2 regions of the Paenibacillus sp. JNU01 genome follow, and region 1 is predicted to be linked to the other one. Evidence: riboswitches for the same ligand, from Rfam matches in the RefSeq annotation. Region 1 holds a riboswitch; the other holds the start of a gene.
The links. A riboswitch is a leader RNA that binds a small molecule or an ion and turns the genes downstream of it on or off. The one in region 1 is predicted to bind glycine.
Positions count from the first base shown of each region.

Region 1 (4,432 bases):
GTGACGAGGAATGGACCGAGCTATTCGGTGGAAACCATCGTACCGCCAAGGATGATGGCGTGTTTGCCATTGAATTGCCCGCGTATGGATATGCCGTACTGAGTACGGCTGTAAGCCAGGACTAGATTCATAATACAAATATATCTGAAGTCACTTATAAGTAGCCTAGCTTCACATCATTTGGCGGCATTAAACAAGCGTCCTGCAGAACCCGAATTCGGGTTCGCGGACGCTTGTTTTTATATCGCCGTTATACATCATCATGTCACTGGTTATTCCTCGGTGACCCCCGTTCAGATTAAACCTGAGGGTCCGTTTCCGCTTGAACAGTATCCGCCCCACTTGTAGTTGTGTCAGCATCCGCTGGCTTCGACTCCGTCTCAGGCTCTGCACGCTTGGCCTTCGGTTTAGCCAGCTTCTGCATCATTTTGCGACCCGTTGGTGTCTGAGCCAACCCGCCTTGGGCTGTCTCCCGGTGGCGGCTCGGCATCGCACTGCCTACTTCCAGCATCACGTCGATGACTTCATCTGACGGAATAGCACTACGCACTCCGGCCAATGCCATGTCGGCCGCAGCCAGCGCCGTAACGGCACCCAGTCCGTTACGTACGATGCATGGAATTTCAACGAGACCTGCGACCGGATCGCAGATCAGGCCCAGTGTATTTTTTAACGCTAGACCAACGGCATGAACGACCTGTTCCGGTGTACCTCCACGCAGTTCAACCATGGCACCCGCAGCCATGCCGATCGCGGAACCCACTTCTGCCTGACAGCCACCTTCTGCACCAGAGATAAATGAATTGTTGGCAATAACATAACCAATCGCTCCCGCGCAGAACAACCCATTCACCAAATGTTCGTCCGTCCAGCCAAATCGCTCCTGTGAGCTGATAAAAACACCAGGGATGATGCCGCAGGAACCGGCTGTAGGTGTTGCCACAATCCGGCCCATAGAGGCATTCACTTCAGATACACACAGGGCATACGCCATGGCAAGTGCGGAAGCATCTCCTGAGCAAGTCTCACCTTTGCGAATGTACTCGGCCATTTTTTTACCGTCTCCACCCGTTAATCCACTACGTGATGTGGTATCTTCCGTTAACCCTTTACGCACTGCTTCCTTCATCACCTGATAATATTCAGACATCTGTTTCACAACATCCGCTTCCGGTGTATTGGTCTCCTGAACCTGCTCCTCGATCATCAATTGAGCAATCGTTTTGGATTCCGCTGTACAGATCGTATTCAGTTCATGTAAATGTTTAAATCGCATCCGAATCAACTCCTCTCTTCAAATCGATGACACGAATGTCCAGTACATGATCCAGCTCTTTTAGACGCTTGAGCATATCAGGATTCGGCACGCCGTCCATCTCCATCGCAGTAAGTGCTTCGCCATCACGGGCTTTCCGATCCACCTGCATATACCCGATGTTAACCCCAGATGAACTGATCGTGGACGTTACCGAGGCAAGCACCCCTGCCTTGTCTGCATGTCGCAGCACGAGTGTCGGAAACTCACCACTAATCTGGACACGAAAATCATTCATCGCATGCACCGACACACTACCACCACCAATAGAAGCACCGATTAAGGAACATGTACGCCCTTCATGCCACAACTCAATTTTGACCGTATTGGGATGAGGAGCAGGCAGACCGCTTGTATAAAACTCAACCTCCATACCCGCTTCCTCTGCGTATTGCTCCGCATCCGGGATACGCGGATCGTCTGTAACATAATCCAGCAGACCGCCGATCAGCGCCAGATCAGTTCCGTGGCCCTGATACGTATCAGCGAATGAACCGTAGAGCGTCAGCCGGGCACGTTCAGGCGTACAACCTAGCCACTGACGCGCAATTCTTCCCAGTCTTGCTGCTCCAGCTGTATGTGAACTTGAAGGCCCCGTCATCGACGGACCAATAATTGAGAAAACATCTTTAAATCGCACCTTATAACCCTCCAATTGTATTCGTCATTTCCATCCAGATCCCATGCCATAATGTTCCTTTATTACTGAATGATGACATCAAAAAAGGACAGAAGAAGGCCACAGGCCCTCTCTCTGTCCTCGATACCTGAGAGTTTCACGATCAGCAGTGTCTCACGACAGGGTGCATGCCCTGCAATTGCAGACAAGTCACCAGACTGACTGATCATATACCCCTTGGGTGGCGCAGTTCGCGCACTCTCCAGAGTTGCGTCCAACGATGGTACATTTACCTGAGAGATTAACCACTGGGCCGGGTGCGCAGCAGCTTGCTCCTTCGGTGCCTGAACACTAGCCATTGCTCGGCTAACTCAGGTCTCTCCCGCTCGTTATCATCCGCTGTATGGAACCATTCTGAGCGTATGTCAGAACAGTAATGGAAATCGTTCATTCTTCTTCATTAAGATTAATCGACCGGAAGATCAGTGTCAACAAACTTAACGATTTCTTTGGATGTATTTCCTTCATTTTCGATTGATTCGATGAAAACCAGAATATTTTGTCAGCTTTCATCACATTAATTCGGTAAAATAAACTTTTTAAACAGATTATTTCATTTCCCTTCAATTCATAAAGCGCTTACTACTATTTATGATATTATCCACGAAACTGTTCGGGTATTCAGGCAACCATAATTTTTGAACTACCTGTTCATAGCCCTTCCGGATCTGCACATCTGAATTATAATTCACAGTTCGTAGAAGATACTCTCGTTCTGTACATAAGGTCTGCAATACTTGCTGCATAACTTCGGCATGCGATCTTTCATCCATTCGTGCCTAGACTCGTTCGCCATCTGAAAAGCATAATAACCAAGTGTAAAGATCAGCATGAACCCTTCCATTAAACGGATATCTCGATCCGTCAGTGGTGCGATCTGTTTTGTGTATCCAGATAAGAATACGTCACGTTCCTCCCGATTGAACATAAGCGCTGCCCCTCCGGCATCAAAAAGATAATAACCATAACCGTGTAGACAAAAATCAATCATGGACATCCCCTGATTCGTGATCAGCAGATTATTGCGAGTAATATCTCCATGAATAACGCCCCAGGTCTTTTCATCGAGAGGGTACGCTCCTAACTGCTCGTTAATGTTCTCAAACGTCTCCCGAAGCAGATCGAAGTCTTCCGTTGTAAAAATTCCCAATCGGACCCCCTCTTCCAGCTGCCCTAGCATGACCAAATTCTCATGGACATTACCATATGCCGGGCGTACCTTAGTTCGATCTGTCTGATTCTCCACACGTCCATATTGATGAAGCATCTGCAGCTGAGCACCAAGATCATATATCTGCTCTGTTGTCAGGCGTTCTCCCTGTTGGATGTCCCTGCCCTCAATCCACTCCAGTACTGTACAGCAGATTTCTTTACCTTCTTCAATTGTCCATAACGTGACCCAATCTCCCGATACATTGCGTACCGGATGTTGGACGCGTAATGCTGTTGTTGCATTTAACTCATGAAGCAGGTCCATCTCTGCCTCCAATGCAGAAGGCGTGTGCTGAATGCCTGACATACTTGCATATGCTGCTTGATGGATACGGAGCAGATACTTCTGCCCGCTTGCTTCATCAACGACATGATACGTCAGATTCTCGTTATGACGAATATAGGAAACGACAGGTTTTTCAATCGCATAATTCTGTATGACCTGTGCTGCCACATGGTCGTAAGACCTCTGATCCGTAGTGATTATCAACATCTCCTTTAAATTTATGTAAACGCTATCTTCGTACTAAATATCGTAGCATAATGTTGATCCTGCATACAGAAAATCCCACTGTAATTATAAAATAAAAAGCACAACCCCCGAACAAACGTCCAGGCATTGTGCTTCTGTCTCTATTTATTTCTTCATCTCTCTGTCTGTTGCTCTATGTGACACTCCACTCCATGATCCAATTATCCGAAACGCCCCATAATGTATTCTTGCGTCAGACGATTGTCCGGGTTCGTGAAAATATGCTCTGTATCCCCGTGCTCAATCATGCTGCCCAGATAGAAGTAAGCTGTATAATCCGAAATACGTGCTGCCTGCTGCATGTTATGGGTAACAATAACAATCCGCAGCTCCTTCTTGAGCTCGGTAATCAATTCTTCAACTTTACCCGTGGATACCGGGTCTAGTGCAGATGCAGGCTCATCGAGCAGCAGAATCTGCGGATCAACAGACAAGGCGCGGGCGATACATAACCGCTGCTGTTGTCCACCTGAGAGAGACAAGGCTGATTCATTCAGTCTGTCTTTCACTTCGTCCCAAAGCGCAGCACGACGCAAGCTTTTTTCCACAATCTCATCCAGTGCCTTCTTACTCTTCGTACCACGGTAGCGGGGGCCAAACGCGATATTGTTGTAGATGGACTTATGAAAAGGATTCGGCTTCTGCCACACCATGCCAATCTTCTGGCGAAGCTTGATTACATCGGTTCCAGGCT
Region 1 is NZ_CP169723.1:4,532,200-4,536,631, reverse strand. Features, by position in the region: gene NLBNIHML_RS19860 (alpha-glycosidase) at 1-125, shown strand, start outside; gene sdaAA (L-serine ammonia-lyase, iron-sulfur-dependent, subunit alpha) at 299-1,276, opposite strand; gene sdaAB (L-serine ammonia-lyase, iron-sulfur-dependent subunit beta) at 1,266-1,955, opposite strand; glycine riboswitch at 2,068-2,202, opposite strand; glycine riboswitch at 2,207-2,329, opposite strand; gene NLBNIHML_RS19845 (phosphotransferase enzyme family protein) at 2,683-3,660, opposite strand; gene pstB (phosphate ABC transporter ATP-binding protein PstB) at 3,900-4,432, opposite strand, start outside.

Region 2 (4,432 bases), 2.2 Mb from region 1:
CTTGACTGATCTCAGGCTGATAAGGTGTGTAGGCAGTGTAGAACTCGGAACGTGAAATGACATGATTGATGACGGAAGGAACATGATGATCGTATATGCCTGCGCCGAGGAAGCTGGCGTGTGTTTCGAAATTGGCGTTGGCACCAGCTTGTTTGGACATGTGCCGTGTCAGCGCATATTCATCAAGTTTGGAGGATACGGGCAGCTCGCCCTGATAACGAATCTCCTGAGGAATGTCCTGAAACAGTTCCTCCAGCGTATCCACACCGATGGTTGCGAGCATGGCACTCTGATCCTGTTCTGTCATGGGAATGTAGCGGTGCTTGCTCATGATTGATCAGCTCCTTGAGTAAGTGTCTTTGACGTACGTGTCCGTTTATGAAAAGGGGTCTTTACGACCTCGGCTTTCAGTTTCTTCCCTCGGATCTCAATCTCAAGCGGGGTTCCCAGCGCAGCGTATTTGCTGTCGATGAGGGCAAGCCCCAGATTACGCTTCAATGTAGGTGATTGCGTGCCTGTTGTCACTTCACCGATCTGTACGCCTTCGGCGTAAATCGGATAGTGGGGGCGAGGAATACCGCGCTCCAGCACTTCGATGCCGACCAGTTTACGGGCGGGCCCGTCATTTTTTTGCTGTAACAAGGCTTCGTGTCCGATAAAAGGTCCAGCATTCAGTTTCACAAACATACCAACGCCAGCTTCTAGCGGAGAGATCGTTGCAGATAATTCCTGCCCATACAGAGGCAGCTTGGCTTCAAAACGCAGCGTATCCCTTGCACCAAGTCCAGCGGGAACCAGCCCGTGCTCTTCTCCAGCCTGCATTAATCCATTCCAGACCATAGCGGCCTGATCCGCAGGAACATATAGTTCAAAGCCATCTTCACCGGTATAACCGGTACGGGACAACAGCAATTTTACTCCACAGACTTCGGCATCCTGCACAAAACGAAACGGTTCAATCGTGGATACATCCGTTTCGGTAACTTTTCCGATAATATCCACAGCCAGTGGACCTTGCAGGGCGAGTAGCGCCGTCTGCTCCGAATCGTTGGTCATGTTTACGCCAGGGATCAAGTGCTCTTGCAGCCACGCCCAGTCCTTGTCGATATTGGAGGCGTTAACGACGAGCATATAATGCTGATCTTCCAGCTTATACACGAGCAGATCATCCACCACACCACCATCTGGATAACACATCAGGGTGTACTGGGCTTGACCGGGAACCAGCGTGGTTACATCATTGGTTGTCATTTGTTGCAAAAAAACTTCAGCCTGCTCACCCTGTACAGTGAATTCGCCCATATGGGATACATCAAACAGTCCAGCACGCTCACGCACCGCTTCATGTTCTTTCTGGATTCCGCTGAATTGCACCGGAAGCTCCCAGCCTCCAAAATCAATGCACCGTACGCCTTCGTATTGCTGATACAGGGGAAAGAGTGGTGTTCTAAGCAAATCGGACATCAAATCACCTCGTCATGGGCCGTCAAACGGCCGAATATGCAATCGTGGATCAATGAACCAGGGTATTTTTTAATTTTTCAGCTAGAAGTCATTCGTAGATAAGTATGGTAAGGCAACTATGGCAGCGCCGATTGAAATCCTGTTTTTCGTTTTTTTGGGAAAAAGGAAAAGGACAGGCCAAAGAATCGGCATGCCAAGTAGCACGCTGTATTCTAAGGCTCTGTCCCTTGTACCTGAGAGTTACCCCGCTGTATTTACAACAGGTTTCCCCTTGGGTGATCATAACGCCCGTACAGGGCGAATAGATGCTCTCCAGAGTTGCGTCCCGTAAAAGTCCTTTTGCCTGAGAGATTCACCCCCGCTTATCGGTGGTTTACTCCTTCGGCGTTACCTCATGTACATCCCGAATCGGGTGTCACGGGTAATCTCTCCCTTTACATTCATCCGCGGGTATAACATAGTCCATTAAACACATTTACTCTCCTCATTAAAACGTGAATCCACTACTGATGTCAAGAACGATATCATTGATATTGAATCAAAACCGAATATTTATTATATTTTAAATGATATTGTTCGTGTATTTAAAAAGACTGCGCTTACTATTCTAGTTTTCACCAGTATATGTAGAAAGAGTGTATTTAGGTTACGGTTTGGAGAGGCCGTTATCAAATAAATTGTGAGGTATCTTGACATTTGAATCCGAAATATCATACGCTATGTTCTGGGAAAAAGGTTAAGGTCAAAGAACGCATGCACTCATTAATGAAAAGCGAGGCGGATATCGATGAGCGAATTGAAAAGTGATTTCCTGTACAGTGAAGAGCACGAATGGGTGCAAACCGTAGGGGAGGATACTGTACGTATTGGCATTACCGAGTTCGCGCAGCATCAGCTGGGTGACATTGTGTTTGTGGAATTGCCTGACCTTGAATCCAATGTAAAAGCAGAAGACAGCATTGGAACGATTGAATCGGTCAAAACGGTGTCGGACTTGTTCTCTCCCGTCACAGGTTCAATTATTGCAGTGAATGATTCGTTGCAGGACTCGCCTGAACTTGTGAACAGTTCTCCTTACGAGGAAGGCTGGATGATTGAGATCCGTGTTGAGGGAGATCTGACAGCAGCGTTGTCTACATTGATGAATGCAGATGCGTATCGTAAACATACGGAAGAATAGGCTCAACGGACTTGTACTTATTAACATATACTTTATAAAATAATGAAATTAGCTTCATATTGTTTCGACCTGTGTGAGCCGGATGCTTGCACAGGTTTTTTGTGCTTTCCAGGAATGGTTTTGAATAGGGATCGAGGCAGATTAGGGATGTAAATCACCTGATTGGACCAAGCTATAGGTTAGAAAATGATGCTGGAAATGACAAAAGTCATAGGCAGGAAAAGCCTTGTGTACCAATGGTTTTAGCCATTATGCATCAATAAAAACGATTACATAACCTAATGTTGTCATCATTGTTCATGACGAAAGTACGCTTTCATTTCATTGAACAGGAGAGCATTCTCGCTTAGGATTACAGCAGGGGAGAAATGATACCCCTTTCATAAGTCATAATCACTTGATCCAAGGAGGATAATACAATGAGTAATTTGGACCAATCGTCCAATTCCAAAGGTGGGCTACGGGTAGGTGTGCAACGTTTTGGCCGATTCCTGAGTGGTATGGTCATGCCGAATATGGGAGCGTTCATCGCTTGGGGATTAATTACGGCCATGTTCATTCCAACAGGCTGGTTCCCTAACGAGACACTAGCACAGTTAGTTGATCCAATGATTAAATATTTGCTCCCACTGTTAATTGGTTACACCGGGGGTACGATGGTGCATGGTCAGCGTGGTGGTGTCGTAGGTGCCATTATGACCATCGGGGTCATCGTGGGTAGTGATATTCCGATGTTCCTCGGTGCCATGATTGCCGGACCACTGGCAGCATGGATCATCAAAAAGTTCGATAAATCCATTGAAGGTAAAGTTAAAGCCGGATTTGAAATGCTGGTTAACAACTTCTCAGCCGGTATTATTGGCGGGATCTTGGGGATTTTTGCTCTACTGGGTATTGGGCCAGCTGTAGAAGCGATTAGCAAAGTATTGTCTGCCGGTGTGCAAGGTCTGATGAATCTGGGCTTGCTACCGCTGGTCAACCTGATTATCGAACCAGGTAAAGTGTTGTTCCTGAACAATGCAATCAACCACGGTATTCTAACACCAATTGCAACAGATCAGGCAAGAGAATTAGGACAATCTGTTCTATACATGCTTGAATCCAACCCGGGTCCGGGACTTGGTATCTTGCTTGCTTACTGCTTCTTCGGACGCGGAATGGCCAAATCTTCTGCACCAGGTGCCGTTATCATTCATTTCTTCGGGGGAATTCATGAGATCTACTTCCCTTATATTCTGATGAGACCGATTCTGATTCTTGCCGCAATCGCGGGTGGCGTCGCAGGTACATTAACATTCATGCTCACCGGAGCAGGACTTGTTTCGGCACCATCACCGGGTAGTATTATCGCGTATTTCCTGTTAACACCAAAAGGTGGATACCTTCCAATGCTCGCAGGGGTGCTTGTAGCAGCAGTCGTTTCATTCTTGATTGCAGCAGTGTTGCTGAAAACGGGTAAACAAAAGGACGAAGATTTGGAGTCCGCATCCAGTCGGATGAAAGACATGAAGAGTCAAGGAAACGTACCGAACGCTGGCATTACAGCTAGTCATCGTGAAGCAGACAGAGCTTCAGATAAGGCTTCTTCTACAGTGAAAACAGATGTGAAGAAGATTGTCTTCTCCTGTGATGCAGGCATGGGGTCGAGTGCCATGGGTGCTTCCATTCTCCGCAAGAAGATGAAGGCAGAGGGGATTGACGTTACGGTGACCAACACGGCCATCAGTGATATCCCGCCGGATGCAGATGTGGTAATCACACAACAAATATTAACCGATCGTGCCCGCT
Region 2 is NZ_CP169723.1:2,359,707-2,364,138, reverse strand. Features, by position in the region: gene gcvPA (aminomethyl-transferring glycine dehydrogenase subunit GcvPA) at 1-331, opposite strand, end outside; gene gcvT (glycine cleavage system aminomethyltransferase GcvT) at 328-1,464, opposite strand; glycine riboswitch at 1,683-1,782, opposite strand; glycine riboswitch at 1,786-1,908, opposite strand; gene gcvH (glycine cleavage system protein GcvH) at 2,252-2,644, shown strand; gene NLBNIHML_RS10235 (PTS mannitol transporter subunit IIBC) at 3,064-4,432, shown strand, end outside.
Region 2: linked by a shared signal. The riboswitch ahead of gcvT (glycine cleavage system aminomethyltransferase GcvT) and the one ahead of sdaAB (L-serine ammonia-lyase, iron-sulfur-dependent subunit beta) in region 1 are both predicted to bind glycine.